DNA from 3 places in the Sorangium sp. So ce375 genome. Region 1 is predicted to be linked to each of the others. Evidence: riboswitches for the same ligand, from Rfam matches in the RefSeq annotation. Region 1 holds a riboswitch; each other region holds the start of a gene.

Region 1 (10,559 bases):
CGCGTGGTCCTGGGCCTCTCTCTCGAATGCGAGCAATTGGAATGCACCGAAGGACAGCGACGCGGCCCCCTCGCGCAGGGGACATAGGGGCCCTCCGAGCCGGAGCTCGAGCGCATGCACCATCGAGGTCGACGGCAGTCCATGGCGCGCGAGCAGCGCGTCGAGCTCCTCGACATGGCACGTGCGCCGCAGATCACGCCGAAACCCAAGTCGGATCAGTCGTGTCGTATCCTCATCTGGCAGACCTTCGACCCAAGGCGCTACGTGCTCGACGGCGCGCCCGCTCGGCCAGTCCGTCTCGCTGATCCGATACCCATCGATAGTGCAGACCGAGCGCGCCGCCACCGACGAAGCGGCCTACAATGACGACCGTCCCGCTGTCTCCGGGGAGCGTCGCCTGCGCGGCGCCCGTGGCCACGGTCCCGAAGCACGTGTCCGACAGCTCGAGCAGATAAGGGGACTCCACGGATCCTCCCTCGCCGAGCGAATGAAGAGCGCGCTCCCATGCGACAACGATCTCGGAGCAAGGAACGCCGCGCTCTTCGAGGAACCCGCGGAGCAGCGGCTCGTTCCACGAGCGGCTGAATTTGGCATGGTGCTGGATCCAGGAGAGGAGCGAAGAGGGGAATTCTTTTAGAGCACCGATCATGTTGGAGTCCCGAGGAAATCAACAGAAGGGAAGAGAAACCGCAAGGGCGCAAGGGGCGCAAGCGAAGGCAAGAAAATATCTCGTCTCTGGTCCCTTGCGCCCCTTGCGCCCTTGCGGTTTCTCTCTTTCCTGCATTCTTTGCCCTTGGAGCTCGCTTCCTGGCAGATCGGTCGGGCCTCGCAACCCATTGAATTCAGGCAACTTTCATCCTCGACTGGAGCCCCCGCCGACGTGCTCCTGCCGCGCCCGTGCGATGGATTCGGACTGCCGCCCCCGCTGCCCGGACCGCAGGAGCCGGCGCTCTTGCCGCCGCCCTGCGCCGCCTCGCCGCCACCACCCCCGTTCGCGCCTTGCCCGGCTCCACGCCCCCGACCTCCGCGCCCCCCACCGCCACCCCCACCGCCACCTCCGCCCAGGATCCACGTGCCGGGGTTCATGCCAGGTATCGCAGGGATGTTCGGAACCGGAGCCGTGCGCGCCATGGCGCCATGGTTTCCAGCAGGCGCGTGCAGTCAACCTCTCGGTGTGCGGGGAGGTGGCAGCCACCAGCGTAGGATGCCGTCGTGATAGACTCGGCACACACGTAGTGTCATTTCGCACGCAGATCTGTAAACGTTGGGGCACACGTAGTGTCATTTCGCATGCAGATCTGTAAACGTTGGGGCACACGTAGTGTCATTTCGCATGCAGATCTGTAAACGTCGGTACACACGTAGTGTCACAGGCCATCCAGGGTCTGGATTGCGCCAGGCGCTGCCCCTGTCGCTCCCGTCGTCGGAGCGCGCGCTCGCCCTCGCGGCCCTGGGGGTGCTCGCCTCCTGCGCGACGCTCCCGTCGGAGGGCGACGAGGGCAGCCTGCCGAACGCCCACGCCGGACCGTTCCGGGAGATCGCGGGGGAAGAGCTCGGCAACGCGCGGACGGCCCCGCACGTCATGGAGGACGACGAGCGCTCCGTGCGGGACGCCTCCGTCGTCGATCTCGACGGCGACCCCTCGACGCTCGCCGCCGCCGGCTTCTTCGCCGCCACGCTCCACCCCGAGGACGCCGCGCCAGACCCCCTCGCTCCGCCGAACGCCATCGTGCGTTACGACGCCGCGGACGGCCGCTCGTTCGAGCGATCGTCCGCGACGGTCCTCGCGCCGGAGCTGCCTTGGGAGGGCGGCACGGTGGCGGCCCCCTCGGCGCTGCTCGTGCGCGACGAGATCTGGCTCTACTACGCGGCGGCGGGCGGCATCGGGCTCGCGCGCAGCGCCGATGGGCTCGCCTTCGCGCGCGAACCGGCGCCCGTGCTCACGCCGGGCGCCGACGGCGACGGCTGGGAGCGCGGCGCGGTCCCGAGGAGCCCCGGTGTGGTCCGCCTGCCCGACGGCTCGCTGCGCATGTTCTACGAGGTCGCCGGCGAGGCGGGCGCCTCGTCCCTGGGCGAGGCGCGCAGCGACGACGGCCTCGTCTGGGAGCGCATCGGAGGCGGTCCGGTGCTCGCGCCGGCGTCCGTCGTCGGCGCCGGTGCGCCGGAGGGCGCCGGTGCGCCGGAGGGGGAGGGCGAGCCCTTCGACAGCGCGGCCGTCTCCGATCCCGCCCCGGCGCTCGCCGTCTCCGCCACGGGCCGACCGCTCCTTCGCGTCTACTACGCCGGAAGGGACAGCGCAGGGCGCTCGGCCATCGGCCTGGCCGCCCGCCTGGGCTACGACGGCCCGCTCCAGCGCGCCGTCGCGCCGGTGTTCGGCGCGTCGTCCGCGCTCTCGCCGCGCGCGCCCTCGGCGGCGATCTACCCCGGGTTCTCGCTGCTGTTCGTCACGCAGGCGGCCGGGGCGCGCGACGGCCAGGGCTACCCCGTGGTCGCCGCCGGCGTCGCGCCCGCCGACGCCGCGCTCCCGCCCCCCACGCGGTGAGCACGACCACGCGTTGAGCACGAGAGGCGCGCGCTCCTGGCCCGATGCCGTGCCGGAGCCGTCGACCCTCGAAGCGAGGCCTCCGGCGATCCGACGGCCAAGCGATGGGCAGGGGCCGCGATGGGCAGGGGCCGCGATGGGCAGGGGCCGCGCGCGAGGCCCCTCTTGCGAGAGCCTCGAAAGAGCTGGAAACTTAGGGCTCGGACGCCCAAGACGGAGCATAGAGAACACGAGCCTGACGAGCTCTCGCCCAAGAGACGAAAATGGCACTCAAAAGCGCGATCATCGGCCACACGACGCAGACAACCAGCAGGATCCTGGCCGTCTTCGAGAGGCCCAAGGCGAAGGCGAGGTTGGCGTTCGTGGATGACAACGGCGTTCACACGCTCGACGCGCCGATCACCAGCGCACCTCCGTACGGGCTCGCCACGTTCGAGCTGACGGGGCTGAGCGGCGAGAGGATCCGTTACGGCATCGTCGAGCACGACGCGGGAGATCCGCTCCCCACACCATCGGACAACCTGAGCATCAACTGCTCCTCCTTCCGCACCATCGCGAACGGGCCGATCCGGATCGGCCTCGTGAGCTGCAACGACATCGACAACCACGAGTTTCCCAAGGAGAGGCGCGGGGCGATGTGGCGCGCGCTCAGGGCGCTCGTCGACGAAGGCAAGGTGGACCTCCTCGTCCACGCCGGAGATCAGATTTACGGCGACGGCGACCCCACAGGGTGGTCGCCCTCGGAGGGACGGACCGCCGCGTACCGCAGGCACTACGCGCAGACGTGGTCGCACCCCGACGTGGCGGCGGTCCTCGGTAGCTGCCCGAACGTCATGATGTGGGACGACCACGAGATCTACGATGGCTGGGGGTCGAACAACAACGACGGCACGCCCCAGGCCGTGGAGCGCTACAGGGCTGCGGAGCAGGCCTTCAAAGAGTTTCAAATGGCGCTGAGCCCAAAGGACCGCCTCAGCAGCTCGGGGTTCGGCTGGATCGCGAAGTATGGAGACATGGCCATCCTCGCGGTCGATGGGCGGTCGCAGCGCTCGTGGAAGAACGGGACGATCCTGGGCAAGCAACAGCTCGACGACCTGGAGATCAAGCTCAACCAGCTCGCCAAGCTCGAGCTCAGGCACCTCCTTGTCGTGGTCGGCACGCCCGTCGTCTACGTGCCGCTCGCGGCCGCCGAGACGCTCACGAGCGTGTTCGCCAAGGCCGCTGTCGACGACATCCGCGACGGCTGGGCAGCCTCCAACAACCAGAACGAGTGCAGGCGCTTCCTGATGTCCCTCATGAATTTCGCTGGCTTCAGCCCTGGCACCCAGGTGACGCTCCTGGGCGGCGACATCCACGTGGGCACCATGGCGCATATCGACACGATCCTCGGGTTCGGGCAGCCTCGCTCGCGACCGCGCATCTATCAGGTGACCGCATCCGGCATCGCGCGACCCGCCCCCAAGGGGATACTCGCCATGGTCCTCTCGCTGTTGACCAACGGCGGGAGTCAGAACCTGTTCAACGGCGACATCAAGGGATTCCTCCGGGAGATCTCGGGGTCCGAGCACAAGTACTGCGTCACGCAACGCAACTTTGCGATCCTGGATCCGAGCGACGGCGGAGCAGACTGGGACAAGAACAACAACCTGGTGGTCCGCTTCCACGTGGAGAGGGACAACGGCACCGTCGGGGTCCTCGAACAGGTCCTCCCGAGGGTGCACACGTAGGCGGCACGCCACGCGCGACGAGCGGGCGGCACCGACCGGCCCGCGGTCACACGAGGTGACGGCGGGTGGTCGTGAGCATTTCCTGCACGCCTGTCAAACGGGCGGCCGCTCGTTGCCGCCTTGCCCGCCTTGCTCAGAGATGGTGTCTCTCCTTGCCACGGCAGTCGTCGCGGCGTGGCACGGCCGATGCTCCGGCGCTCGCGTTCGTCGCGGGGGTGCACGCAGCGCCGGCACCGGACCGGAGGCACAATGAACACGAGAACGCCGTCCCTTCTCTTCGCCGTCGCCCTCTCGCTGGTCGCCTGCAAGAAGGAGCCTCCCTCGCGCTGGGACGAGGCGGCGACCAAGGCACCCGCGCCTGCCGTGAGCGCCGCCTCCGACATCAAGCCAGGATCCGCGTTCAATGCGCTCTTCCCCTCGGAGGGGACCGAGGGGATGAGCCGCGTCTTCACCGCGGAGAAGCCTGGCTACGCGGAGGCCAAGCTGCGGAAGGACGGCGGCGACGTGGCCGTCCTATCCATCTCCGACACGGCGGGCGATCCCCAGGCCGTCGCCAAGTTCGCGAACGCTACGGATCACCTCGCCGGCATGCCGGTCGTGACCGTCGGGAAGAACCAATCCGCGCTCCTCGTCAAGGATCGTTATCAGGTAAAGGTGTCATCCCAGACCCTGGACCCCGAGGCGCGCAAAGCGTGGCTGAAGCGATTTGACCTGAATGGTCTCGCGAGCCTCTGAAAGGCCCCCCATGACGCGCGAATCGATTCACTCCATCCTCGAAGGCCTCCCGAAGTCGAATATGACCACGCGGCTGCTGGGGGCGCTCGACTACATCGTGCCGGGCGAGTGGCAGAACGTCACGAGCTTCGAGGAGATGATCAAGCTCGTCACCGGCGAGGAGGACCAGGGCCTCATCCAGCAGGTCGGCGAGCGCGCGATCGCCCTCTACGCGGGCTCGGAGCAGGGGTACCAGCGCGCGGTCCGCATCTTCCGGCTGGTCGACGACACGGGCGGCCTCGCCGGCGTGGCGACGATCGCACGCAAGATCGGCGATGCGTCGGAGTTCTTCTCCTTCCTGTCGAAGATCACGCCCAAGGCCGACACCACCCAGGCCATCGACGCGGGCGTGAAGCTCGTCGCCGAGCTCGCGGCGTTCTGCTCGATCAACGGGCTGCCGGGCGACAGCATCGGCGACTTTGCCGCCTCGCTCGCCAGCTACGAGAAGGACGACGCGATGCGCCTCGCCGCCTGGATCGTGTGCGACGGCATGATACCGCTCGGCCCCGACTTCCTCTCGCGGGTGCTGGACTCCGTTTCGAGCGCGACGAATGAGCAGCTCGGCCAGCAGAGCCGCTTTGCGCGCCTCCTCGGATACCTGCCGGGCGGGAGCGTCGATGCCAAGCGCGAGATCATGAAGGAGAGCCTCGGCGCGTCGCAAACGGCGATCGCCGGGTTCATCGCGAAGAGGGGCATCGAGCGGCAGGGCGCGCTCGAGCGGATCAGCGGACACCTCGGCGCGGTCGGCGGCAAGCTCGATTGCCTCGCCGCGGCGATCGATCTCGCCACCAATTACTTCGAGCACACCGGCATCCAATCCGTGGCTCGGCGGGTGATCTCGCGGGCCTACGGGGAGATCTGACGGGCGGGCGCGGGCCGCGCTGCAGGCCGGCGCCGGCACCCTGCTTCCGCGTACCGCGGGTCAGAAATCCTGCCAGGAAAGCCGGTCGAACCTTACGTGATCCGCGTCCGCCGCGACGTGGGCCTGCGCTCGGGCGGCGATCATCCGCACCGTCGTGCCGCCCCTGCCGTGATCCGCGAAGAGCAGCTCCGCGGCGTCCAGCTGCGCGTCCTTCGTACCCTTGGCCATGGGCTCCGTCCCGGATCGTAGCACACCGCCGTCGATTGAAACAGTTGTTTGATTTGGTTGCCCGAGACTCAAACAGGTGTCTGACTCCGACCGCTGGCGCCGCCCGCGGGTCCCCTGCGGCGCACGGAGGCGAAGTTGGTCGACTACCCGATCGGTTACCGGTCCTTTCACCGCGACGTGGCGCTCAACTACCAGCTCAACCGCTGGCTCCCGGTGATGGAGGAGGCGGAGGTCACGAAGCTCGCCGGGGAGGTGAGCTCCGCGGCCGACTTCAGCCGCGCGATGCGCACGCTCGCCGAGCGCACCGCGGCGGAGGGCCGGCACCTCCACGCCTCGAGCTACTTCCGCGCGGCGGAGTTCTACTTGCCCTTCGGCGATCCGGAGAAGGGTCGCTGCTACGACGCCTATCGGGAGCACTTCGATCGCGTGGCCGCGGCGCTGCCGCTGGAGCGGCGCGACGTCCCGTTCCGGGGCGGGGTCCTCCCCGCCGTGCGCTTCGCCGCGCGCGGGCCGGCGCGGGACACGATCGTGCTCCACGGCGGCTTCGACTCCTACATGGAGGAGTTCTTCTTCTGGGGGCCGGATCTCGCGGCCCAGGGCTTCGACGTGGTCATGTTCGAGGGGCCGGGCCAGGGCGCGGCGCTGCGCCGGCACGGCCTCACCATGAGTCCGGCCTGGGAGGAGCCGGTGGCGGCGGTGCTCGACCACCTCTCCATCGAGCGCGCGAGCCTGATCGGGCTCTCGCTGGGCGGCTGCCTGGGGATCCGCGCGGCGGCCCACGAGCCGAGGATCGAGCGCGTTGTCGCCTGGAACATCCTCTTCGACTTCTACGACTGCTTCGCCGCCCGCATGCCCCCGGCGCTGGCCCGCGCCCTCGCCGAGAAGAGCGACGCCGGGGACGACGACGCCGTGAACGCGACGCTCGCATCGCTGGCGAGCGCGGGCCCGGAGGTGGCGTGGGCCCTTGCGCACGGGCAGCACATCAGCGGCTCGCGGACGCCGGCGGACTTCGTGCGCTGGCTGCGCGCCATGAACACCCGCGCGGCCTCGCCGCGCGTGCGGCAGGACGTGCTCCTCCTGGCCGGAACCGCCGACCACATCGTGCCCCTCCACCAGCTCACGCAGCAGATGGAGGCGCTCACGGGCGCGCGGTCGGTGACGGCCCGCATCTTCACGGCCGCCGACCACGCGGCGAGCCACTGCCAGGTGGGGAACCTGCCGCTCGCGCACGAGGTGATCGCGCGGTTCCTCGACCTCCAGCTCCGCCCCCGCGACGAGCAGCGCTGACGGCGGGCGCGCTCGGGTCTCCCAGTCCGCGTCCCCTGGCGAAGACGTGGAAGCGGCCGTCGCCGCCGCGCGGGCTTGGATCATCGGGCGCTGGACGTCACGTCGCGGGCGGCCTGCTTCTAATAAGGAAAATCAGTTTCGAGTGACCCACGGCACGCGCGTACACGACTGTCAAGCGAATTCCGGTTCTGTCTCGGGTGTGCGTCGCTGGTGGGCCCGGGGACGGAGCGCGCTGGGCTCTCGCTTCTGCGTTGACATCCTGCGTGACGGGTGCAACGTGTCGCCCCGCCATCGGTGCTCGTCCGGCCAACACCTGGCGAGCTGAAAAGGGAACCCGGTGAGAATCCGGGGCTGCCCCCGCAGCGGTGAACGGGAACGACCATCACCAACAAGCACTGGGACGCACCCGAGCGGCCTGGGAAGCGGTGATCAGTAGGAGAGCGGCCGGCGACGGCCGCAGCGCCCGTGAGCCCGAAGACCTGCCGAAGGTGCGCGCGCCGGTGGTCTGGCGCGCGCTGACCTGAGCCTTCGAGGGGAAGGCGCGCAGGCTCTGGACCACCTCGCTCGCGCGCGGTGCCGCAGCCGTCACGCAGCCCCCTCGCTTCGGCTCTCAGCTCACCCGGAGCAGCGCTGGGTCGACGCGGGCAGGCGGCGTGTGAATGGTGGATTCCTCTGATCGTCGGTCGCATGGCCGCCGGAGCGCCGGCGCGGCGTGCGGGCTCGCGCTCGCGGTCGGCTGCGCCGTGGCAGGCCTGCGGGCCGCCCGCGCCGACGAGCTGCGCGGGCCGGAACCGGAAGGAGCGCAGGCAGGCGATCGCGCTGCCGCTCCGCCGCTGGAGGTGCGCGTCGAGGGGGACCGCGTGCGCGCGCCCGCGCCGCCCAAGGACAGGTCCGTCGCGGGGTCGGTGCTGAGCCGCGATCGCCTCACCGGCGCGGGGCTCGGGGCGGCGGACGTGCTCCGCACGCAGCCGGGCGTCCACGTGACCGAGACGGGCGGCTTCGGCGGGCCGGCGACCGCCGCCCTCCGGGGAGCGACCGCCACGCAGACGCCGGTGTACCTCGCCGGCGTTCGCCTGAACGACGACGTCGTGGGGACGGCGGATCTCTCGCTCGTGCCCCTCTGGCTCATCGAGCGCGTCGAGATCTACCGCGGCAACGCGCCCGTCGAGGCCGACCGCCTCGGCCCTGGCGGCGCGATCTTCTTCGAGCCGCGGCGGCCTTCCCGGACGACGGCCGGCGTGGGCGCGATGGCGGGCTCGTTCGGCGCGCGGCGCGGGTGGGCGTTCGCCGGCGCCAGCGCGGGCCCGGTGAGCGCGATCGTCGGGGTGAGCGCGGAGGCCGCCGAGAACCGCTACGCGTTCGCCAACGATCGCGGGACGCTCTTCGACGCGAGCGACGACACCCTGGAGCGCCGGCAGAACGCCGACGTGCGCACGATCGACGCCTGGGCGCTCGCGCGCGTCGAGCTCGGGGGCGGCGCGAGCGTCGACGTGATCGCGAACGGCACCGATCGCGAGCAGGGCATGCCGAGGCTCGCGCTCCTGCCGTCCCGGAGGGCGCGGGGGGAGTCGCGGCGCGCGCTCGCGTCCGTCGTGGCGCGGGTGCCCTTCGGCGGCGAGGCGCAGCACACGCTCGAGGCGCGCACCTCGTTCATCGACGCGCGCTCGGAGGTGCACGATCCCCTCTTCGAGCTCGCGCTCCTCACGCCGGAGCTCCGCCTCGCGGGCCGCCGCCTCGAGCAGACGCTCGGGGCGACGCTCGCCTTCGCCGACCGCCTCCGGGTGCGGCCCGTGGTCTCGGTCGCGCGCGAGGGCATCTCGCGCGCGCCGGACGATGTCCCGCTCGCGCGCGCGCGGCGCTCGTTCGCGCGCGGCGCCGTCAGCGCGGAGGCGCGCCTCGGCGAGGGGCTCGCGCTGCACGCCCTCGCGAGCGGAGAGTGCCACGCCACCGGCGCGGACCGGGAGCGCGCCTGCGACGTGCTGGTCCCGACCGGCCGCCTCGGCGTGGAGGCGGGGAGCGACCGGCTCCGGTTCCTCGCGACCGTGGGCCGCTACGTTCGCGTCCCGACGCTCGGCGAGGTGTACGGCGTCTCGGGCGTCGTCCACGGCAACGTGGAGCTCGAGCCGGAGTCCGGCGCGACGATCGAGGCCGGGATCCGGGCGCAGACGGGGCGCGGCGCCGTTGTGCGCGGCGCCTTCATCGACGTGTTCGCGTTCGGGAGCGCGGTGTCCGGGCTCGTCGCGTACGCGCGCTCCGGCCAGGGGTACGTGACCCCGTACAACGTCGGCCGCGCCCGCGTCGTGGGCGCGGAGCTCCTGGCCGGGGTCGAGGTGACCCCGTTCCTCCGCGCGGAGATCGCCGCGACGGCGCTCGATCCGCGGGACACGACGCCCGGGCGGACGATCAGGAACGACGTCCTCCCGTTCCGATCGCGCCTCGTCGTCGCGCCGCGCCTGCACGCCGAGTGGAAGCGCCCGGACGGCGCCGTGCTCTCGGGCGCGTCCGGCGAGCTCCGGGCCGTGTACCAGTCGAGCCGGTACGCCGACCCCGCCGGCCTCGGCGTGATCGCGGAGCAGGCGACCGTCGACGTCGACGCGGAGGCGATGTGGCTCGGCGGGCACCTCGCGGTGAGGGGTCGCGTCGCGGACCTGCTGGACGCGCGGCGTACGGATGCCGTCGGGTTTCCGCTCCCAGGACGGAGCGTGTTTTTCACACTGGAGTCAACATGGTGAAGGTCAGTCTATTTGCGATCGCGATCTCGATTCCGCTCCTCGGGTGCAACGTGGATTCGCCGCCGCCGTCGACGGGCGGCGTCCCCGGCGATGGTCCGGGCGCGTGTGAGAGCGGCGTCGTCATCGTGACGAGCGACTACGAGTCGACGAACATCGTGGTGTCGGAGCTCGACGGGACCACCCTGTCTCCCTCCTTCGTGTCGAGCGGCGCGGCGAAGCCGGGGCTCAGCCTCGCGCTGTCCGGCGACGTGGACGTCCCGGGGGCTGCGCCGGCGTCCGGCCGCGTCGTCCTGCTCGATCGGTTCGGCACGAACGTGATCACCTGGATGGATCTCGAGACCGCCGAGGTCCTCGCGCAGCTCCCGGTCGGGCAGGGGTTCGAGTCGAACCCTCAGGACTACATCGAG
Region 2 (10,559 bases), 4.1 Mb from region 1:
CAATCCGCGCGCCCGGCAGGCCGTTCAAGAGCATGTTGATCCTGGCGAGCGTCCAGGCCTCGACGCTCTTCTCCTGACCATCGAGATAGATGCCGCGTCTGTCTCCGCCATGACGCTTGACGTATGTCGCGCACGCAACCAGCAAGGTGCCGGAGCCGCACGCCGGATCATGGATACGCATCCCCTCGGAGGGCTCGAGAAGCTCCGCCATCAGTTCGGCGACCGCGATCGTGGGGTGGGACTCACCGCCGCGCTTGCCTTCTCGGATGGCCATCTCCTCGAGAAACAGCATGAAGGCGATCCCTAGGGTATCAGGAGTGGCCAGATCCTCGTCACGGAGCGGCAGCTCCGAGAAGATACGGACGAGCGCGTACATGAGAGGAGCGCGCTCTGCGACGCCCCCGAAGCGTCGCTCGTCTGTGAAATCAACCGAGGAGAGCAGGCCATCGAGGGCGGCGTTGTGCTTCTCGAGCGCCTCACAGGCCAGGTTCAGCGCATGATCGACAAGCATCGGGTCGATCGCATCGATCTGTGCCCATCGCGCCCGAGCCGGCACGGAAATGTCGTATACGGAGGGCTCCGCATCGTTCAGACGTTTCAGAAGGAGAAGGACGGCGATGGTCGTCCGATGCTGACCGCTCGGCCCCGGCGTGTGACGAAGAAGCTTCACAGCCTCGAGGAGGCAGCTCACAATGCGCTCTTTCGTCACCCGATCTTCACGAGCTCCGCTCTCCGGGCCGAGCCTGACGCCTGTAGCCTCCCCTGTCCCCGCGGCACCGCGCGCCGCGCTCTCAGACGAGCGATCCTCGAGCAGGCGCTCGACGAGCATGGCCTTGTCGCGCGCGCGAGCGTCGAGACCGAGCGCGCGGCATAGCTCTTTTAGCTCATCTATGCGCAAAGCGCGCAGCAGCTCGTGGAGCTGCAGCCCCGGCGCCGAGAGCATCGCGTCGATGATCGCCGCCTTCTTCCGCCGGTCGAGCAGGTCCACCCCGAAGCGGTCGGCCAGGGCAGCGAGGTCAGCCCGGGAGAGCTGCAGCAAGACGTCGCGGGGCGTCGGCATGGCTGCGCGAACAATACACGCGCACGCCGCGGGTCGCGAGCCTGCCTCCTGCCACACCGCGAACGACGTCTCTCCGCTCGGTCGCGCACGCCGCGGTCGCGCGTCTTCCCCGCGGTCTCCAGCCCGGCCTTGCCGTCTACTCCCAGTACAGCGTCGCCCGCCCGATCGCCGTGAACGGCCACCCCGGCGAGTAGTGGATCCCGGTGACCGCGGCCGGCTCGTACGGCAGCCGCGACTCGCTCGCGAACTGGACCTCGCGCCACGTCGTGTTGAAGAGGTTCTGGACGTCCACCGCCGCCTCGACGTTCTTCCACCGCAGACCGGCATTGGCGTCGACGACGGTGAACCCCTCCGCCGTGAGCGACTCGTCCTCGGTCGCGGGCCGCGCGCCGATCGCCTTGACGCGCAGCGCCGCGAACGGCGTGAACGCGCCGAACGTCGGGCGCACGCCGACGCCTGCGGTCAGCGTCCGGGTCGGCGCGAGGGCGACCGCGCTCGCGTTGCCGGCGTTCTCGCGGAAGCGCGCGCGGGTGAAGGTCGCGTCGACGTCCGCGAAGAGCCAGCTCCCGATCCGGTAGCGCCCGCCGATCTCGATCCCGTAGCGCCGCGTCTGCCCCGACGCCTCGGTCTCGCCCGCGTCGCCGCTCCAGACCAGCTCCGAGTCCAGGTCGAGCAGGAACCCGGCCGCGTTCAGCGACAGGCCGCGCAAGGGCGCGACCCGCGCGCCGACCTCGTAGCCCGTCGCGGGCGTGATCAGCGTCGCCGCCCCCCCGCCCAGCACCGCGCCCTGCGCGTCGTTCGAGTGGAAGCCCCGCCCGAAGTGGGCGAAGAGATCGAGCCCCTCGACGGGCGACACGATCGCCGAGACCTTCGGGAGCAGCTGCATCTGCCCCCGGGCGCCGCTCGCCTTGTTCCCCGTCGCCGCGAGGTCCTCGCCCGGGTCATCGACGTTGACGTCGATCCACTGCCCGCGCGCCCCGAGCACGACGCGGAGCCAGCGCCGGAGCCGGGCGTCCTGCTCGACATAGACGCCGATCTGGCTCTCGTCGACGTGGGTCCTGCTCTTCTCCTCGATCCGCTCGCGCGCCTCGTCGTGGTGGAGGGACTTGTCGACGGCGTCCGCGCGGATCTGCGCGCCGAGCGAGGTCGTGAACCTCGCCCCGCCGATCTCGTACTGCTTGCGGAACCGGAGATCGGCGCCCCCGACGGTGCGGTCGTCGTTCTGCTCGATCCCATCGCCGTGGACGGGATCCTCGCTGAAGAACGTGAAGTTCGAGTACAGCGTGAATCGATAGCGGACGAGGTAGGCCATCGCGCTCAGGTCGGTGTCCCGCCACGCCGTCGAGTAGGCGACAGACGCCATGTGCCGCGCGGTCGCCCCGCCCTCGGTCGGATCCACGGCGCCGAAATGGTCGATGCACGGCTGTCCGAACGCGGAGGGCGGCGGGTTCAGGCCGCCCTGCTCGCCCTCGCCGCACACGGCGCGCGCAGGGATCTGACCGGAGCCGTGCCAGGTCGATCCGTACGACATCCATGTCATCTGGACCTTCCCCGTGTCGCCGATGTCGTGCGTCGCCCGCAGGTACACGTTGAAGCGCTTGAGCCGCTCCGGGCTCAGGAACGGCCCGTCGTTCCGGTAGATCTCGGCCGCGGCCACCGCGCGCCACGTGTCGCCGAGATCCGGCGACGCGATCACGAGGCCGCGCTGGATGCCGTACTGCCCCAGGCTGACCTGCGCGTAGCTCTCCTCGAGCTTCTCGGCGAAGCGCAGGTTGACGGCGCCCGCCGTGCCGAAATCGCCGATGCTCGCGTAATAAGGCCCCTTGTAGCCGTCGAGCCCTGTCACGATCTCCGGGATCATGAAATAGAGATCGGTGAAGCCGTGACCGTGGCCGTGGCTGACCATGTTGACGGGCACGCCGTCGACGAAGAAGGCGACGTCGGTCCCGTGATCCGCGTCGAATCCGCGGAGGAAGTACTGGTTCGCCTTGCCGCCGCCGGCGTGCTGCACGGCGAAGAGCCCGGGGACCGACTCGAGGATGTCGCCCGGCCGGAGCCTCGGCCTGAGCTCGAGCTCCCGGCGTCCGACGGAGACGCGCGACGCGGCCTCGCTGCCCGGCTTCTCCGCCTGGATCGTGACGTCGATCGCGCCGCCGTCCGCCGGCGCGCCCGCGCTGCCCTCCGGCGCTGCGGCGCTGACCGCGCTGCCCTCCGGCGCGGCGACAGCGCTGCCCTCCGTCGCTGCGGGCGCGCCCGCGCTGCCCTCCGTCGCTGCGGGCGCGCCCGCGCTGCCCTCCGTCGCTGCGGCGACGCGCGGCGCGCCCTCACCGGTGGGCGCTGCAGCGGCGGCCTCCGGCGCGGCCGAGGGAGCCTCGGGGGTGTCTCCCTCGGCGTGCGCGGGCCGCGCGACCGCCAGCACCATGGAGAGCGCGGCAAGCAGATGAAATGGTTGGCGGTGCCCTCGGCTCGTCGTGACCGTCTCGCGCAGCATTCGTGTCCTCCTTCGCCGCAATCGCGCGGAGCGGCTTCGGGCCGCTCGCGTCGAGCTCCGCGAGGACGAAATGGCTGGCCATCGCACGGTGCGCTGGACCGACCTCTCGCCCCCGCGGGCGACCGGAAGGCGACGCGGGGGCGGTTCGGTATCCGGGACGTGCGCAGAGGAGACAGAGCTGCACCGGCTCGGACCTCACCGCCTCCCTCGAGGCTCCCAGGTCGAACCGGCGCCGGATGTCTCCCGTCGCCGGGCGCTGGCAGGTCTTCGGGCTTGCGAGCGCTCCGGCGTTGCCGGCTCCCTACTGTCCACCGCTTCCCGGCCCTCGGAGGGCCAGTGCTTGTAGTGGAGGTCGTTCTCGCTTACCGCTGCGGGGCAGCCCCGGAATTTCACCGGGTTCCCTCTTCAGCCCAGGCGAGCGCCCGGGCACCAGCACGGCGCGCACCCTATTGCGGTGCGCTTCCGGCTGTCAATCGCCACCGCTCACCTCGCCCGCTCGGCACGCCGCGCGCTCCCCGCGCTCCCTACGCCCGCTCGGCGCGCCGCGCGCTCCCTACGCCCGCGCTCGCCCGCGCCACGCGCTCGCCCGCGCCACGCGCACGCCTCGCGCTCTCCACCCGAGCGCCGCACCTGCACGCGCCTCGCGCCCTCCACCGAGCGCGCCCTCTTCGTGCGGCGGCACCGAGCGCCTCCCCGCGCGGCTGCGGTGCAGGCCGAACGTTCGGGCTCTAGTAGGATGGGCTCGCTCCTCCGTGAGTCGCGTGCTACACGGCCGCCGCCGTATATGCCCCGTAACGATCTCCGCAATATCGCCATCGTCGCCCACGTCGACCACGGGAAGACGACACTCGTCGACCACATGCTCCGCCAGTCGGGCGCCTTCCGAGAGAACGAGGTCGTGGCCGAGCGGGTCATGGACTCGAACGACCTCGAGCGGGAGCGCGGCATCACGATCCTCGCGAAGAACACGAGCATCCGGTACCGCGGGGTCAAGATCAACATCGTCGACACGCCCGGCCACTCCGACTTCGGCGGCGAGGTCGAGCGCACGCTCATGATGGCCGACGGGGCGCTGCTCCTCGTCGACGCCGCCGAGGGCCCGCTGCCGCAGACGCGCTTCGTGCTCTCGAAGTGCCTCCAGCGCGGCTTCCCGGTCATCGTGGTCATCAACAAGATCGACCGGAGCGACGCGCGCGCCCACGAGGTGCTCTCCGAGGTGTTCGACCTCTTCTGCGACCTCGAGGCGAGCGACGCGCAGATGGACTTCTCGACGCTCTACGCGATCGCGAAGTTCGGCCAGGCGAAGCGCGAGCTCGAGCACGAGGCGAAGGACCTCGAGCCGCTCTTCGAGACCATCCTCGATCGGGTCCCCGGCCCCTCCGGCGACCCCGACGGTCCGCTCCAGGTCATCGTCTGCAACACGACGCACGACGAGTACGTGGGCCGGCTCGCGGTCGGCCGCGTGGTCCGCGGCACCGCCCGGTCCGGCGCCGACGTCGCGCTCCTCGCCGAGGGCGGCCAGTCGCGCGGCTACGTGAAGATGCTCTACGCCTACGAGGGGCTGAAGCGCGTCGCGGTCGAGAGCGCCGTCGCGGGCGAGGTGATCGCGATCGCCGGGCTCGACGCGGTCACGATCGGCGACACGATCACGGATCCGGCACACCCCGAGGCGCTGCCGCGCATCGTGGTCGAGGAGCCCACGATCAAGATGAAGATCGGCGTGAACACGTCGACCTTCGCCGGCAAGTGCAAGCAGTCGAAGTTCCTGACGAGCCGTCATCTGAAGGAGCGGCTCGAGCGCGAGGCGATGAAGAACCTCGCGATCCGGGTGGAGCCGACCGATGTGCCCGACACGTTCGTGGTGCTCGGCCGCGGCGAGCTCCAGCTCGCCATCCTTGTCGAGACGATGCGGCGCGAGGGGTACGAGATGCAGCTCTCGAACCCCGAGGTGGTGACGCGCGAGATCGACGGCGAGGTGATGGAGCCGCTCGAGCTCGTCGTCGTGGACGTGCCGGACACCTACGTCGGCATCGTGACCGAGCGCCTCAGCAGCAGGCGCGGCCGGATGGTGAAGATGACGAACCCCGGCTTCGGCCGCGCCCGCCTCGAGTTCCGGGTGCCGTCGCGCGGGCTCATCGGCTTCCGCGGCGAGTTCCTGACGGCGACGCGCGGGACGGGCCTGCTCAACACGATGTTCGACGGCTGGGCGCCCTGGGGCGGCCCGATGATGCGCCGCCCGACCGGCGCCATCGTCGCCGATCGCGTCGGCGTGGCGACCCCGTACGCGCTGCACCACCTCCAGCCGCGCGGCATGTTCTTCATCGTCCCCGGCGTCGAGGTCTACGAGGGGATGATCATCGGCGAGCACAACCGGCCGAACGACACCGACGTCAACGTGATCAAGGAGAAGAAGCTGTCGAACGTGCGCAACCACGGCAAGGACGAGAACGTCCTCCTGGCCAGCCCGCGGCTCCTCACGATCGAGACGGCGATGGAGTGGATCGACGGCGACGAGCTCGTCGAGGTCACGCCCGAGGCGGTGCGCGTCCGCAAGAAGGTGCTCGCGTGCAACCGCCGGGAGCGCCGCGAGGACGCGATCGAGCAATCGCAGGCGGTGGAGTGAGCGGCGCGGGGCGCGCGGGACGTGCGACGCGCGCCCCTGCCCTGCCCGCCGCGGTATAGGATCCCCGGATGAGAACGGCGCTGCGTTCGGCTCTCCTGGCTTCGTTCGTCGCGCTCGCGGGGGCGAGCGCTTGCGGCGGGGCGGTCGTCGTCGACGGGCTCCCCGGGGGCTCCGAAAGTACCGGGGACGCCGGCGCGACCGGAGGGCCGCAGTCGTCGAGCTCCGGCGGGCCCTCGCGCGACGAGCAGAGGGCCTCGTGTGATCAGTTCTGCTCGCTCTTCGACGGCGTCACGTGCCCGGAGCTCCGGTGTCGCGCGCGCTGCGCCGACCTGCTCTCCGAGCAGCGCCCCTGCAACGCGCTGACCGCTCCTTTCTTCGACTGCGCCGGCGAGACCATCGCCTCGGTGGACCAGATCCCCTGCTCGTTCCTCGCGCCGTCGATCGCGTCGCTCTTCGATTGCCTGAGCGGGCGTGATCCGGAGTGCACGACCGATTTCCTGCCGCAGACGTGCGATCCTCAGTACGAGGAGCTCAGCGCGTGTCTGCTCGATCAAGGCCGGTAGCGGGGGCGCCCGTCGCCTGACGCGCGCGGCCGCGCGCCGGGGTCGAGGGCGCTCCGGAGCGGCCCGAGGGCGTCGGCGACGAACGCGACGAGCGCCTTCACGCGCGGCACCCCGCGCGTATCGCGGTGCACCCCCAGCCACAGCTTGCGCGCTGGCGGCGGCGAGGGCGGCGAGAGCAGGCGGAGGCCGGCGGTCGCGTCGCCCAGGTAGCGGGGCAGGCAGACGAGCCCGACGCCGGCCGCCCCCATCGTCGCCTGGGGCTCGCGGCCGTTGGTGCGGGCGGCGACGCGGGCCTTCGCGGCGACGGCGCGCACCCACGACAGGTCGGCGATCGCCGGCGGATCGTCGTTCATGGTGACGAGGGCGTGGCCCTCGCACTGCCGGCCCCAGTCCGGCGGGCCGTGCTCGGCGAGGTACGCCTCCGACGCGTAGAGGCCGAACCCGATCCGCGCGACCTCGCGCTGGAAGACGTCCTGGTGCTCGAACGCGGCGGGGCGAAGGGCGATGTCCGCTTCCCGCCGCGGCAGGCTCAGCCACCGCGCGTCCGCGATGAGATCGACGGAGATGGCGGGGTGACGCGCGAGGAACGGGACGAGCAGCGGCCCGAGGACGCGCGTGGCGAGCCACTCGGACGCGGTGATGCGGAGGTGGCCTCGCAGGCCCGCGTCGCGTCCGGCGGCGGCGCGCTCGGCGGCGAGCGCGTCCTGCTCCATGCGCTCGGCGTGCCCGAGCACGCTCTCGCCTGCGGCGGAGAGCGCGAACCCCGACGGCGAGCGCTCGAAGAGCCTCGCCCCGAGCCGCCGCTCGAACGCCGCGACGCGCCGCCCCACCGTCGGCTGGGTGACCTTCAGCGCGCGCGCGGCGGCGGAGAGGTTGCCGTGCCGCGCGACGGCGAGGAAGTAGCGCAGATCGTCCCAGTCGAGCATGGCTCCGGGGCGCGGGGCGCTGCTGCCGTGGAGCGCTCCGCGCCATGCAAAGGTGCATGGCGAGTCTACGTCGATGGCGGATCCCCGGGCAACGGCGGACCGCGCATGCTCTCCCGCATCAATCGCGCTCTCGCGCGCTCGCGCTCTCGCAAGTCGCGTGTTTCGCGTCGGATGATCTGATGGAGGCCGGCATGCTGACGAATCGTCGTGAGTTTCTCCACCGCGTGACCGGGACGGCCGCGGCGGGCTTCCTGGGCTCGGCCCCGACCGGGGCCGCCTCCTGCGCCGCGCAGCGCGGCCCGGCGCCGCCGCGGCCGGCGGCGGGGTCGAAGATCAGGGCGGTCGCCTTCGACGCCTTTCCGATCTTCGATCCGCGGCCGATCGCGGCGCTCGCGGAGGAGCTCTGTCCGGGCAAGGGGGCGCTGCTGATCGAGGCGTGGCGCGCCCGGCAATTCGAGTACACGTGGCTCCGGGTCGCGGCCCGTGAATACGCCGACTTCTGGCAGGTGACGTCGGACGCGCTGCTGTTCGCCGAGCGCGCGCTGGCGCTCGATCTCGGGGAGGAGAAGCGGGCGCGGCTCCTCGACGCGTATCTCGATCTCCGGGCGTGGCCTGACGTGCTGCCGGCGCTCGGGGCGCTGAGGGGCTCGGGGATCCGGCTCTCGTTCCTGTCGAACTTCACGCCGAGGATGCTCGGGGCCGCGATCGAGAGCTCCGGCCTGGGGGGCCTGTTCGAGCACGTGCTCAGCACGGACCAGGCGAGGACATACAAGCCGGATCCTCGCGCGTACCGGATGGCGCTCGACGCGTTCGGCCTCACGCGCGAGGAGATCGTGTTCGTCGCGTTCGCCGGCTGGGACGCCGCGGGGGCCCGGTGGTTCGGCTATCCCACGTTCTGGGTCAACCGCCTGGGCCTGCCAGCCGAGGAGCTGGGCGTGAGCGCCGACGCGACGGGAGCGAGCCTCTCGGATCTGGTGGAGTTCGTGAAGGAGAGGGCGTGACCGGTGGGGCCATGCACGCCTCTGAAAATGCGCCGTTGACTCGATAGCTCAGTCACGCGCCGAAGGCTCGTCGATCACTTCGAAACGACCTTCGTGCACGTCGCGCCGAAGTCGACATAGCCGACCGGGCAGCTCCCCCAGCACACGGGGCCCGCGCCGCTGTAGCCGGAGGCGCAGGTCGGGTAGCAAAGACCCGCGTCGTACTGCTGGCCCGCGCCGCAGCTCGTCGGCACGGAGCCGGCGCCGCGCCCGTAGGAGCTCTTGGCGAAGATGTGGGCGTCGATACGGCACGTGCAGCCGTCGTTGGTGTACCCCGACGGGCAGGTCGAGCAGCCCTTGGCGAAGGTCAGGCCGCAGGCGTCATACCAGGGGCACGCGGAGTTGTTGGCGTTGATGATCTTCGCGTCGCGCCGGCACGTGAGGCCGTCGTCCGTGTACCCGGACGGGCAGCTCTGCCAGCACACCGGGCCGACCCCGTAGTAGCCCGACGCGCAGAGCGGATAGCAGAGCCCCGCATCGTACTGCTGGCCCGCGCCGCAGAGCGTCGGCGCCGAGCCGACGCCGCGCCCGTAGCTCGGCTTGCTCAGCGTGGAGGAGCACGTCGCGCCGTCGTCGCTGAAGCCGGGCGGGCAGGCCGGCACCGCGGCGGGCGCCGGGACGGCAGCGTTCAGCACGTGGAGGCGCGACTGGAACTCGACGAGGCTGTGGATCGTGCCGGGGTTCGCCTCCAGCACCTGGATCATCGCGCTGTCGCCCACGACATCGGAGAGATCGAGCAGCGCGTTGGCGATGAGCTTCTCGTTCCAGTCCCGGTACTGGCTCGACGGGCACGCGGCCCCGCCGCCGCAGAGGCGGCCGCGGGAGCCAGCGCGGGCTTGCTCCCAGTAGTTCGCGAAGCCCTCGTTGAAGGCGTACCCCTGGTTGGCGATCTCGGTGCCGTCGTGAGAGCGCCCATAGACGTAGGCCACGTCGTCACCATTCCAGTGGTTCAGATCCCCGTCGGCGACGTGCCGCACGCTGTGCCCGAACTCGTGGGTGATGAGCCTCCGGCGCTCCGCGGCCGTGCTCCCCCAGGTGCTCGTGAGGAAGTCCGTGCGAATGTTGATGTAGTCGTAGAACGTGAAGGGCGTTCCCACGTAGACGCCGCTCCAGCGCAGCATGCGCAGCGCGTGCGCGGGCGGCTGAGCGCCGCGGACAGCGTGGAAGTCGCGCAGGGTGTCGACGCCGAGCCGCCACAGCTCGCAGTCGACGCCGCTCAGCGTGACCACGTCGACGTCGAGATCGCCGCTCGAACGCGGGCTGCCGGCGACATCGATCCCCTGGCCGCGCGGGGCGTGCAGGTCGTCCATGATCGTGAGCGGCGTCGTCACGCCGCTCGAGCTCACGACGCCGTCATACGTCACGTCGAGGTGCACGCTCGCGCTTGCGGTGGCCGAGATGGGGATCCTGAAATCGCCGTTCGCGTCCGTCACCCCGCTCCCGAGGCCGGGAATGCTGAGCGGCACGAACGCGAGCGCGTTCGTGATGGTCCCCGCGCCGTCCGGCGCGGCGCACTGCAGGCGCCCGATGACGGACGCGGACGCCGGGACGCAGTGGAGGCTCGTCACCTCTGCGGCGCAGAGCGAGTCCCACTGGTTGGTACAGCAGTACGGGTCCGCCGCGCAAACGCAGCTCTGGACGGCCGCGTCGTTGCAGCCGGCGAACGGGTGTGGGTTCACGCAGTCGTTCGCCTTGAGCTCGCCGTCGGCCTCCGCCGTCGATTCATCCACGGCCTGAAGCTCGCCTGGATCGCCGGACGGCTCGAAGCCCTCATGATCGCCGGAAGGCTCTGCGCCCTCGGGGACGGCGCACGCGGCAAGCGCCCCCGCGGCGAAGAACAGCACGGCGGACGCAGA
Region 3 (10,559 bases), 5.1 Mb from region 1:
GTGGGAATCGTCGTCGCGGGGGTCGTCTCCGTGGAGGTCGCCGCGGGCCGCGCGGCCAGGCCGGCGCGAAAGATGTCGGCGATCGCGTCGAGCGTGCGCTCGCCGGCGAAGGCGCTGAACGACGTGATCAGCCCGAGGTGCTGGGGCGCGAAGCGCAGCACGCCGAGGACGAAGGGGATCGCGTCGCGATCGACGTCGGGCCGGATCTCGCCGCGCGCGATGCCCTCGTCGACCCAGCCGTTGATCTGGGCGATCTGCGCCTCCGCGGCGGCGGCGCTCGCGGCGTCGTCGAGCAGGCGGAGCGCGCGGAGGTCGGGATCCTCGCGGAGGAGCTTGCCGAAGAGCGGCTCTGCCGCCTGCTGGCGGTAGGCGAAGCGGAGGGTCGCGACGAGGCGATCGAGCGGGGATTGCAGGCCGAGCACCTCGGCGGCGAAGCGCGCGCGGATCGTGGCGAACGCTCGCTCTACCACCTCGCGCAGGAGGGACTCCTTGTCGGCGAACTCGAGGTAGAGGGCGCCCTTTGCGCAGCCGGCCTCGGCGGCCACGGCGTCGAGGTTGGTGCCCTTGAAGCCGCGCTCGACGAAGTGGCGCCTGGCGGCGTCGAGGATCCTGGTGCGCCGCGCAGGGTCGCGGGGCCTGTCGGGGCGGCGAACGGGCACAGAACTTATATGACTCATTTGGACAAATGAGTCAACTCGGGCAGCCCTGGCGCGGGACGTGGGCGGGGACCACGAGGGCCGAGGGGGGCGCGGGCTGCCATGGAGACTCCGCGCGTCGGCGATTCACGCTCGATGGCGGCGCCGGGCGCCGCGCCTCATTGCATGATGTCGTCGACGAGCCGGGCCACAAGCCGGTCGCCGAGCAGGTGCTCTTCGACGAGGTCCTTCGCGTCCTCCTCGCGGACGCCGCGGTACCACACCCCGTCGGGGTAGACGGCGACCGTCGGCCCCTCGCCGCAGCGCCCCATGCACGACGTCCTCGTCACGCGGATCTGCTGCTGCTGGCCGGCCTGCTTCACGAGGCGGCGCACCGACTCGAGCAGCGCCAGGCTGCCGCGGTCCACGCAGTCGGCGTTGCCGCAGACGAGCACGTGCTTGCGCAGCGATCGGTGGGCGTGCGGGTGGTTCGACGCCTGCGTGTGCGTCAGCGTGTGGCGCACGCTGTAGAGCATCGCCTTGAGCCCGCCGACCTCCCGCGCGAGCCCCGGCAGGGCGGTGCGGTACATGCACGTGTCGCAGGGGAGGGGCGCCTCGCCCGCGAACGCCTGGCGCGCGCGCTCGTCGATCAGCTCCAAGAGCGCGCTCGACCGGCCGAGGTGCGGCGCGAGCGACGCCCGGATCCACGGGTACGTCGACGAGAAGCGATCGACCTGCTCGGCGAGCTTCGTCATGAGCCGCCCGGCGAAGAGGAAGTAGGGGACGACCACGACCCGCTCGGGCCGGTGCCGAGCGACCCGCTCCAGCGTCTCCTCGACCGAGGGCCGGGTGATGCCGATGAACGTCGGCTCGACGAGCTGGAGCCCGCGGCCCTCGCCGATGAGGCGCGCCGTCTTGCAGAAGTCGCCGTTCGCGTCGGGATCGCTCGCCCCGCGCCCCACCACGACGAGCGCCGACCGGGCCCGCGCCGCCGGGTCGTCCGGCAGCGCGGTCGCGGCGCGCTGGAACGCGAGCTCGGCGAGCGCCGGGTGCACGCCGAGGGGCCGCGCCGCCGAGAAGCGCACGCCCGGGTGCGCGGCCCGCGCCCGCTCGAGCGCGAGCGGGATGTCGTTCTTCACGTGCCCCGCCGCGAACAGGAAGAGCGGCACGACCGCCACCCGGGACACGCGCGCCGCGAGCGCGGCGAGCGCGTCGGCGAGGTGCGGCGTCGCGAGCTCGATGTAGCCGTGCTGCACGGCGACCCCGGGCCGCGCCGCGGCGTAGTCGGCCACGAGCGCCTCGAACTCGGCGTTCGACGCGGCGTCGCGGCTGCCGTGGCCGATCAGCAGCAGACCGTCGTCATGCACGCGAGCGCCTCCTCCAGGGTGAGCGGGAGGCCCGCGCCGCCCCGCGGCGGCGCATGGCTCATCCGGGTCCAGAGCTCCGCGACCCACGGCCGCCGCACCCGCGCCCGCGCGAGGAGCTCCCCCTCTGCGAACACCTCCCGCGGCGGCCCGTCCGCGAGGACCCGACCGTCGCCGAGCAGGACCGCGCGCGTGGCGAAGAGCGGCACGAGATCCACCGCGTGCGTCGCGGTGACAAGCGTCGTCCCCTGCTGCTCGGAGAGGGCGCGCAGCGTCTCGCACAGGGCGAGCTCGCCCTCCGGGTCGAGCCCCGCGGTCGGCTCGTCGAGCAGCAGCACCCGCGGCCGCATCGCCAGCATCCCGGCGATGCACGCGCGCTTGCGCTCGCCGAAGCTCAGCGCCTCGATGGCCCGATCGGCCAGGTGCGCGATCTGCACGGCGGCGAGCGCCGCCTCGGCGCGGCGCCGCGCCTCGGGCGCGGGCAGGCCGAGGTTCCTCGGGCCGAACAGGACGTCGTCGAGGAGCGTCGCGCCGAGCAGCTGGTCGTCCGGGTCCTGGAGCACGAGCGCGGCGCCCGCGGCCACCGCGTCCGACGGCGAGCCCACGCGGCGGCCCGCGATCTCGACGCCGCCGCCGGGCGCCGGGAGGAGCCCGACGAGCGTCCGGAGCAGCGCTGTCTTGCCGGCGCCGTTTCCGCCGAGCACCGCCACGGACTCGCCCTCGGCGACGTCGAGGCGCACGTCGCGCAGCACGGGCTCGCCGCCGCGGTAGCCGAGCAGGGGGGCGCGCAGCGCGATCGCGATCATACCGCCCGTCCCGCGGCGACGCTGAGGCCGAGGCCCGCGAGGGCGGCGGCGGCGAACGCCAGGTTCGCGGCGGGCGCGCTCGTCCTCCGGTCGGCGACGGGCAGCTTCCCCTTGTAGCCGCGGAGCTGCATCGCGATGGCGGCGCCCTCGGAGCGCTCCAGCGTCCGGAGCGCCACGACGCCCGCGACGGCGCCGGCCGAGCGCGCGGCGGCGCCGGGCCGGGCGAACCCGCCGCGGAGCGCGGCGGCGCACCACGCGCTGTCGACGGCGCGCTGGAGCACGCCGGCGAAGCGCCGCGTCAGCGCGAGCAGCTCGACGAGGGCCGCGGGGACGCCGAGCCCGGCGAGCGCCGCGTCGATCTCGGCCGGCGCCGCGGCGCCGGCGAGCCACCGGAGCACCGCGGCCGCCGCGAGGACGCGCGCGCCGAGGGCCACGGCGCGGTGGGCCCCCTCGGACGTGATCGCGCCGACCGGGAACGGCGCGCCGGGGAAGAGCGGCGCCCCCGGCGTGAGCGCCAGCGCGAGCGCCGCCGCGACCGCTCCGATCCACGCGGCGGGCGCGGCGGCGCGGACGACGGCGCGCGCCGGCGTGCCCTGGAGGCGGAGGGCCGCGCACGCGAGGACGAGCAGCGCGGCCGGCGTGACGGGCGAGCGCGCGCCCGCGGCGACGCAGCACGCCGCCACGGCGGCCCCGAGCCGGAGGCGGGCGTCCACGTCGCGGAGCCGCGCGGGGGGATCAGTCCGCACGGAGGCCTTCGCCGCCGGCCTTGCCCGCGGGCGCGCCGGCGCGCTCGACGAAGAGCACGCGCGAGAAATAGCCGAGGGTGAACCCGGCGATGAGCCCCGCCCAGAGGAACGCGAAGAGCAGGAGGTCGCCCTCCAGGCCCGCGAACAGCGGCCCCGTGTCGTGGCGCCCCGCGTCCTCGGCGACGCGGCGGACCACGGCCTCGTCGACGCCGTCCCAGGACGCGTTGCGGCAGGCGGTGAGCCAGAGGGAAGCGGCGAGGGGGAGCGCGGCGGCGAGCCAGAGCGCCCCCTCGCGCGCGCGCCGCGCGAGCAGCGCTGACATCGGGCGCTGTCCGGGCCGCCGCATCACGACGCCTCCGCGGCGAGCGGGACGACCTGGAGCCGGTCCAGGATGTCGGGCCGCCGTGAGCGCAGGAAGGCGAGCGCCCCCGCGGTCATGACGCCCTCGAGCAGGCCGAGCGGCAGCTGGGTGGGGACGAAGGCGAGGGCGACGCCCGTGAACATGGACGTCACCGACCCCTCGCCCGAGAGCCCCAGCGCGAGCGCGAGCGCCGTTGTGGCGTACGTGGCCCAGTCCGACGTCACGCCCGCCAGGAACCCTGCGACCCAGAGGTTCGCGCCGCAGCGACGCGCGAGGTGGAAGACGAAGTATCCGCTGAATGCGCCCGCGATGCCCATCGACGCGACGTCGGCGCCGAGCGTGGTGAGGCCGCCGTGCGCGAGGAAGAGGGCCTGGATAAGGAGCGCCACCAAGGTGACGAGGACGGTCATCCAGGGGCCGATGAGCACCGCCGCGAGCCCGGTGCCGCACGGGTGGGAGCAGGTCCCCGCGGTCGGCACCGGCACGGGCATGCACGAGATCGCGAAGACGGCGGCGGCGACGAGGCCGACGAACGGCTTATAGAAGGCGTCCCGCTGGGTGCGGCGCCGGAGCAGGTGGAGGGCGATCGCCACGAAGGGCAGGGCGAGCGCGTTCCAGACCGCGCACCAGCCGAGCGGCAGGACGCCTTCCGCGAGGTGCATCGCGGCCGCGGGCCGGGGCGCAAGGAGCGTCCCCAAGGACACGGCGGCGATCGACACAATGCGGCCGTGAAGACCGATTTCGGCGCTCCGGGTGAAGTCCGCACCCGAACGCCACGAAGACGTGCGCAAGCTGCACCTCGTGGGTGGCTCGGGTAGGTCTCCCGGCTCATGGGTTCAGGGAGCTGTTCGAGCTCCCAGCGCTGCGCGTCCACCTTCCCAGGCCTCTTCCAATGAGGCCCAGTGGTCTTCGGAGGCAGCTCCCCACTCACGGTGGCGGTACCGCGCCGGTTTCGCACCGGCTTCCCTTTTATGCCCCGGAGGGCACCCGAGGGATGGATTGTCAGGCCGGTCTCGGTAATCCCGTTTCGCGCCCGGCGTCAAGGACGTCCTGCGGTGGTCGCGGAGGATGTGCTCGCCTGGCGCTGCATGTGGCATGTCGTATCAGGCGGCCTCACCATCGAGCGCGCGCTCGATCCGCGCGTCCTGGTGACGCGAGCGCTGGCGGCCACGTGAACCCGCGATGAAGGCCGGGCGAACCCGGGCGCGTGAGCTTCCGCCTCGTGCGGCTCAACCCGCCGCGGTCGGTCGCGAGCCCCCTCGTCCGCGACGTCGGTGCGGCAGCCGTGTCTGCGCCGCTGCCCACCCGGCCTCGGGGCGCTGAACGCGCACCGGGGCCACCGCTGCGGAGGCGGGCCGCACGCCTATTGGAGCGCCCCCGTCGAGCAGACAGAGGCGCGACGGCGAGCGATCTCGGCCTGTCCTGCGGTGATCGAGGCCGAGAAATTGCCCCAGACGCACCAGATCTCGATTCGTCGAGCACGCGTCTCGATTTTATGTCCCCCTAAGATAAAACCAGTTTACTTTGTCGCTGCGCGGGCGCCGCTGCCTCTCTCGGGCTGCGTCGCACGGGGGGATCTCGTAGGCAGGAACACGGGCACCGCTGCGCTTCTGCCCCAGCGTGCTTTGTTCGTCCTGGCTCTTTACTCGGGAGCAGGTGCTACGTGCACGGGCTCGCCGCGCCCTGGCGTCTGTTATTGAAGAGGCGGGGGATTTCTTGTTCTCTCGTCTCAGGATGCGAAAAGAACGCTGCGCCGGGGGCTGTCTCCGGTGGAGGGGTATGCCCGGCCCGAACGTGAATTCGCGCAGATCAGGGGTGTGTGGGTCGCGCAGTCGGTTGGCTACCTTCGCGCCGGGATCGGGCTGCTCGCTCGGCGTGCAGGCGTTGCACTTTGTTATCGACAACGTGCCTGCGGATGCCACAATCTGACTACCGCATGCGCACCGGCGCGGTCCCCCCAGCGCGGCGCGCATGCGGTCCTTCTTAGCACCGTGGCGGACGTTCAAGACTCCGGCGCGGTTTCATGCCGCGGTCATTCTGGGCCCCCCTCCAGCGTGACGCGCGGTATTTTTTTGTCTTCTGGCGCGCAGTTCGAGCTTTCCGAGCCTTCACTTACCCGTGAACGTGGCTTGCGATTTCGCCAGGAACGCTTTCATTCCGAGCTGTTGATCTTCGCTGCCGAAGAGCGCGGCGAAGGCCTGGGCTTCCAGCTCGTTGGCGGCGGCGAGGTCGAGGCTCTCGCCGCGCAGGAGCACGCGCTTGGCGGCGGCGACGGCGAGCGGGCCGCGCGAGGCGATCTTGAGGGCGGTCTCGCGGGCGCGCGCGAGGAGCTCGGCCGCCGGGAACACCGCGTTGACGAGCCCGAACGACAGTGCTTGCTCGGCGGTGATCATATCTCCTGAATAGACGAGCTCGCGTGCGCGCCCCGGCCCGACCCGCCGCAGCAGCCGCTGGGTCCCGCCGAAGCCCGGGATGACGCCCAGGTTCACCTCGGGCTGGCCGAATTTTGCGCCTTCCGCGGCATAGATGAAGTCGCAGGCGAGGGCGAGCTCGCAGCCGCCGCCCAGCGCGAAGCCGTTGACGGCGGCGATTACGGGGAAGGGGGCAGTCTCGATGAGCTCGGCGAGGCGGTGGCCCGCGTCGGCGAACCGCTTCGCGGCGGTGCTGTTCATCGTCGCCATCTCCGCGATATCGGCGCCGGCGACGAACGCCTTGCCCGCGCCGGTCAGCACCGCTGCGCGGACCTCGTTGCCCTCGCCGGGCGCGAGGAGATCGCGGAAGGCCGCGGTGAGCTCCCCGAGGACGGTGGGGTTCAGGGCGTTGAGTTTGTCGGGCCGCTGGATGGTCACGGTGGCGACGTGACCCGCGCGCTCGACGGCGACGAACTGGAGCGTACCGCGAGCAGGGGCCCCCGGCTGCTGTTCTTGAGCGGTCATGGACCGTCGTTAGCAGCGCGCCGCGCCGGGGGGAAGCGCCTGCCGTGCGCCCGGGAGGGCGTCATTCCGTATCCGCTCGATCCCGCTGTGCTGAGGCCATTGCCGAGCCGACGAGCGAGCGATTTCCAGAGGACGTCGTGCGGCTGTTCCGGGACATCGCCCGTCACTCGATGATCCGAACTCATCGCTTGGGTGCGGGTGCGCGCCATGTGACGTCCCTGCCGCGAGCCCGCGTGCGATCGTGGGGAGTCGGGCAGATGGGCCGTCCCTGGAGCCGCCCAACGACCTTCGCATCGCGCGGATAACGCCGCCGCTCCGCCCCTCCTCCCCCCGTTGGAGAGAGCCCGGGAGGGAGGGGGCGCCTCGCGGGGGGCCGGCGGGGGAGGGCCCCACGAACCCGAGCGCCGGCCCGCTCCGTGCGACGCCTTCCCGGACCGACCCACCCTCACCCACGGCAATGGCCTCACAAAAGGCGCGAGTTCGTGGGAGGGCCCCCCGCCGGCCCCCCCGCGAGGCGCCTCCTCCCTCCCGGGCTCCGTCGCAGCGCCTACACCGCCCGCCCGCTTCTCTGCCCCTTCTCGTCGTACACGTAGAACCCCCGCCCGCTCTTCTTCCCGTACCACCCCGCCGCCACCAGGTTCCGCAGCAACGTGGGCGCCCGGTACTTCGAGTCCCCGAACTCCCGGTGCAGCACCTCCGCGATCGACAGCACCGTATCCAGCCCGATCAGGTCCGCGAGCTCGAGCGGCCCCATCGGGTGGTTCAGCCCCAGCCGCGCCCCTGCGTCGATGTCCTCCGGCGTGGACAGCCCCTCCTGGAGCGCGAAGCACGCCTCGTTGAGGAACGGGATCAGCATCCGGTTCACGATGAACCCCGGCTGGTCCTTCGAGGTGATCACCGTCTTGCCGAGCCCCACCGAGAGCGCCCGGACGGCCTCGTAGGTCGCGTCCGACGTCTGCACCCCACGGACGAGCTCGACAAGCTTCATCAGCGGCACCGGGTTCATGAAGTGCATCCCGATGACCAGCTCAGGCCGGCCGGTCACCGCCGCGAGCCGCGTGATCGAGATCGACGACGTGTTCGACGCCAGGATCGCGCCCTTCGGGAGCGCCGCGTCGGCGAGCTTGAAGATCCCGCTCTTCACGTCGAAGCTCTCGGTGACCGCCTCCACGGCCAGGTCGACCCCCGAAAGGCCGGCGATGCCGTCGGCCACCGCGACGCGGCCGAGGAGCGCCTCCCGCGCCTCCGCGGCCATCTTGCCCTTCTCCACCTGCTTCGCGAGGATGGCGGCGATCTGGGCCTTGCCCGACTCCGCCAGCGCCCTCGAGACGTCGCACAGGACCACCTCGAGGCCCGCGGCCGCGGCGACCTGGGCGATGCCTCGCCCCATCTGGCCCGCGCCGATCACCCCGAAGCGCTTGATCGTCGTAGCTTCCATGGCCGCGGTTGATAGCCGAAGCCGAGAGCGCGGTGAACCGCCCTCGCCCGCGGCCCGACGACCCGCCCGCTCGGACGTCCCCGCGCCACAGGAGCAGAAGCGCGCGAAAGCTCTGCCCGACCTTCCAGGCCCGCGGGGGCGAGGAACCTTGAAACCGTATCGTCCGCCCGGCTATCTTCGCCCGGCCGTGAACGGACCGGACCGAATTCGCGAGGTCCGCGGAGATACGATGAGCGTTGAGACGATTCGGATGGCCCTCGGGCGCCTGCAGGATGAGCCCGAAAACGAGGCAGCCTGGAACGAGCTCGCGGAGGCCGTGACCGCTCCGAACAACGGCGCGGGCCCCGGGGACGTCGAGCGCTTGCTCGGCGCAGCGCGAGCGCGGCACGAGCAGCGGAAGGAATGGCAGGCCGTGGCCCGCCTCCTCGAGCTGGAGATCGCCCTCGCCGCAGGCAGCGCCGTCGAGCCCGCGATGCAGGCGGAGCTCGCCCGCGTCTACCACGAGGAGCTCATCGACGTCGATCGCGCGGCGGCCGCGTACAAGCGGCTGCTCGAGCTGCGGCCCGACGACGACGCCGCGGCCGAGGCGATCGAGACCGACGCCTCGAAGCGCGAGCGGTGGCGCGACCTCGTGGACCGGTACGTGGCCGAGGCCGAGGGCGCGACCGACGGCGCCTTCAAGAGCGCGCTCTACACGAGCGCGGCCGACATCGGCTATCGGTACGGCCGCGCCGAGCTCGGCGGCAAGGTGGCGGAGCTCATCGAGCTCGCGCTCCAGCTCGACCCGAAGAACCGCCGCGCGGCCAACCTCGCGGAGATCGCCTTCGCGGCCGCGGGGGACTGGGACGCCGTCGTCCGCGTCCAGTCGCTCGTCAAGGGCGAGGCCCAGCTCAAGGAGGACCGCATCACGGCGGCCGTCCGCGCGGCGCGCACCATCAAGGCCCGCCTGAGCGACCCGGCCCGCGCTGTCGCGGCGTACGAGGAGCTGCTCGACCTCTCGCCCGGCCAGCCCGAGGCGCTCTCGTTCCTGACCGAGGCCTACTCCGCCGCGGGCGACTGGGATCGCCTCGTCGCCCTCTACGAGGACCAGCTCCGCAGCGGCGGCGTGAAGCCGGGCGAGGAGCTCGGCATGCTCGTGCAGATCGCCATGGTCCACTGGCGCATGCGCGGCCAGCCCCAGGCGGCGGAGCCCTATTTCGACCGCGTGCGGCGCGCCGACCCGGCGCACGCCGGGATGCTCAACTTCTACCGCGAGGTCCTCGAGCAGCGCGGCGACAAGCCGCGGCTCACGACGATCCTCACGGACGCGCAGCGCGCCGTCCCCGACGGCCCCGAGAAGCGCGCCATCGCCACCGAGCTCGCGCGGCTCGCCGAGTCGCAGGAGAACGCCGCCAAGGCGATCGAGCAGTACAAGTCCGTGCTCCGGACCGATCCGGAGAACCGCCAGGCGCGCGACGCCCTGAAGCGCCTCTACCTGCAGACCGAGGGGTACAACGCCCTCGTCGAGCTCCACCGGCAGGACCTGGAGCGCACGCCCGCCGACGACGTCGCCGGCAGGGTCGCGGTGCTCCGCGAGATCGCCGGGATCTACCGCGACCGCGCCAAGAACGACGCGGCCCTCGTCACGGTCCTCACCCAGATCGTCCAGCTCGACGACAAGGACGTCGACGCCGTGCGCGAGCTGACCCGCATCTACGAGTCGCTCGGGCGCTGGCGCGATCTGCTCTCGTACCAGCAGCGCCTCGCCGAGCTGACCGAGAGCCCCGCCGAGAAGGCGGGGCTCTACCGCGCGGTCGCGCGGCGCTGGTTCGACCAGTTCTCGAACGTGCAGAACGCCATCGCGGCGTACGAGGCGCTGCTCACGGTCGAGCCGATCGACGAGGAGGCGCAGCAGAAGCTCCGCGAGCTGTACCTGAAGCGGCGCGCCTGGCCGCAGCTCTACTCGCTCTACGAGCGCAAGCTCGAGGGCGCCGAGGGCGCCGCGAAGATCGAGCTCCTCGGCGAGATGGCCAAGCTCGCCGCCGAGCGGCTCGACCGCGGCGCGGACGCGATCGCGCTGCAGAAGAAGATCCTCGAGCTCGACCCGAGCGCCCCCGGGGTGCTCGACGCGCTCGAGAAGCAGGCCGAGCGCGAGAAGGATTTCGCCACGGTCGCCGAGGTGCTCGAGCGCCGCGTCGACCTCGCCGCCGACGACGCGGCGCGGCTCGTCTCCCTGCAGAAGCTCGGCGCCGTGTACGCCGAGCGCCTCAAGGATCCGGCCCAGGCGGCGCGGA

The links. A riboswitch is a leader RNA that binds a small molecule or an ion and turns the genes downstream of it on or off. The one in region 1 is predicted to bind cobalamin.
Region 2: another riboswitch for cobalamin. It lies ahead of WME90_RS05255 (TonB-dependent receptor domain-containing protein); the one in region 1 lies ahead of WME90_RS20145 (TonB-dependent receptor plug domain-containing protein).
Region 3: another riboswitch for cobalamin. It lies ahead of WME90_RS01230 (energy-coupling factor ABC transporter permease); the one in region 1 lies ahead of WME90_RS20145 (TonB-dependent receptor plug domain-containing protein).

What each region holds. Positions count from the first base shown of each region.
Region 1 is NZ_CP150335.1:5,426,565-5,437,123, reverse strand. Features, by position in the region: gene WME90_RS20180 (hypothetical protein) at 1-345, opposite strand, end outside; gene WME90_RS20175 (hypothetical protein) at 1,391-2,542, shown strand; gene WME90_RS20170 (alkaline phosphatase D family protein) at 2,806-4,269, shown strand; gene WME90_RS20165 (hypothetical protein) at 4,519-5,004, shown strand; gene WME90_RS20160 (hypothetical protein) at 5,015-5,905, shown strand; gene WME90_RS20155 (hypothetical protein) at 5,966-6,133, opposite strand; gene WME90_RS20150 (alpha/beta hydrolase) at 6,269-7,420, shown strand; cobalamin riboswitch at 7,696-7,921, shown strand; gene WME90_RS20145 (TonB-dependent receptor plug domain-containing protein) at 8,080-10,152, shown strand; gene WME90_RS20140 (hypothetical protein) at 10,146-10,559, shown strand, end outside.
Region 2 is NZ_CP150335.1:1,360,150-1,370,708, reverse strand. Features, by position in the region: gene WME90_RS05260 (N-6 DNA methylase) at 1-1,060, opposite strand, end outside; gene WME90_RS05255 (TonB-dependent receptor domain-containing protein) at 1,197-3,551, opposite strand; cobalamin riboswitch at 3,793-4,000, opposite strand; gene typA (translational GTPase TypA) at 4,288-6,174, shown strand; gene WME90_RS05245 (hypothetical protein) at 6,243-6,737, shown strand; gene WME90_RS05240 (LysR family transcriptional regulator) at 6,725-7,663, opposite strand; gene WME90_RS05235 (haloacid dehalogenase type II) at 7,855-8,664, shown strand; gene WME90_RS05230 (hypothetical protein) at 8,739-10,559, opposite strand, start outside.
Region 3 is NZ_CP150335.1:314,110-324,668, forward strand. Features, by position in the region: gene WME90_RS01205 (TetR family transcriptional regulator) at 1-659, opposite strand, end outside; gene WME90_RS01210 (CbiX/SirB N-terminal domain-containing protein) at 815-2,002, opposite strand; gene WME90_RS01215 (energy-coupling factor ABC transporter ATP-binding protein) at 1,978-2,805, opposite strand; gene WME90_RS01220 (CbiQ family ECF transporter T component) at 2,802-3,551, opposite strand; gene WME90_RS01225 (hypothetical protein) at 3,541-3,873, opposite strand; gene WME90_RS01230 (energy-coupling factor ABC transporter permease) at 3,897-4,610, opposite strand; cobalamin riboswitch at 4,709-4,918, opposite strand; gene WME90_RS01235 (enoyl-CoA hydratase/isomerase family protein) at 6,021-6,848, opposite strand; gene WME90_RS01240 (3-hydroxyacyl-CoA dehydrogenase family protein) at 7,396-8,286, opposite strand; gene WME90_RS01245 (tetratricopeptide repeat protein) at 8,516-10,559, shown strand, end outside.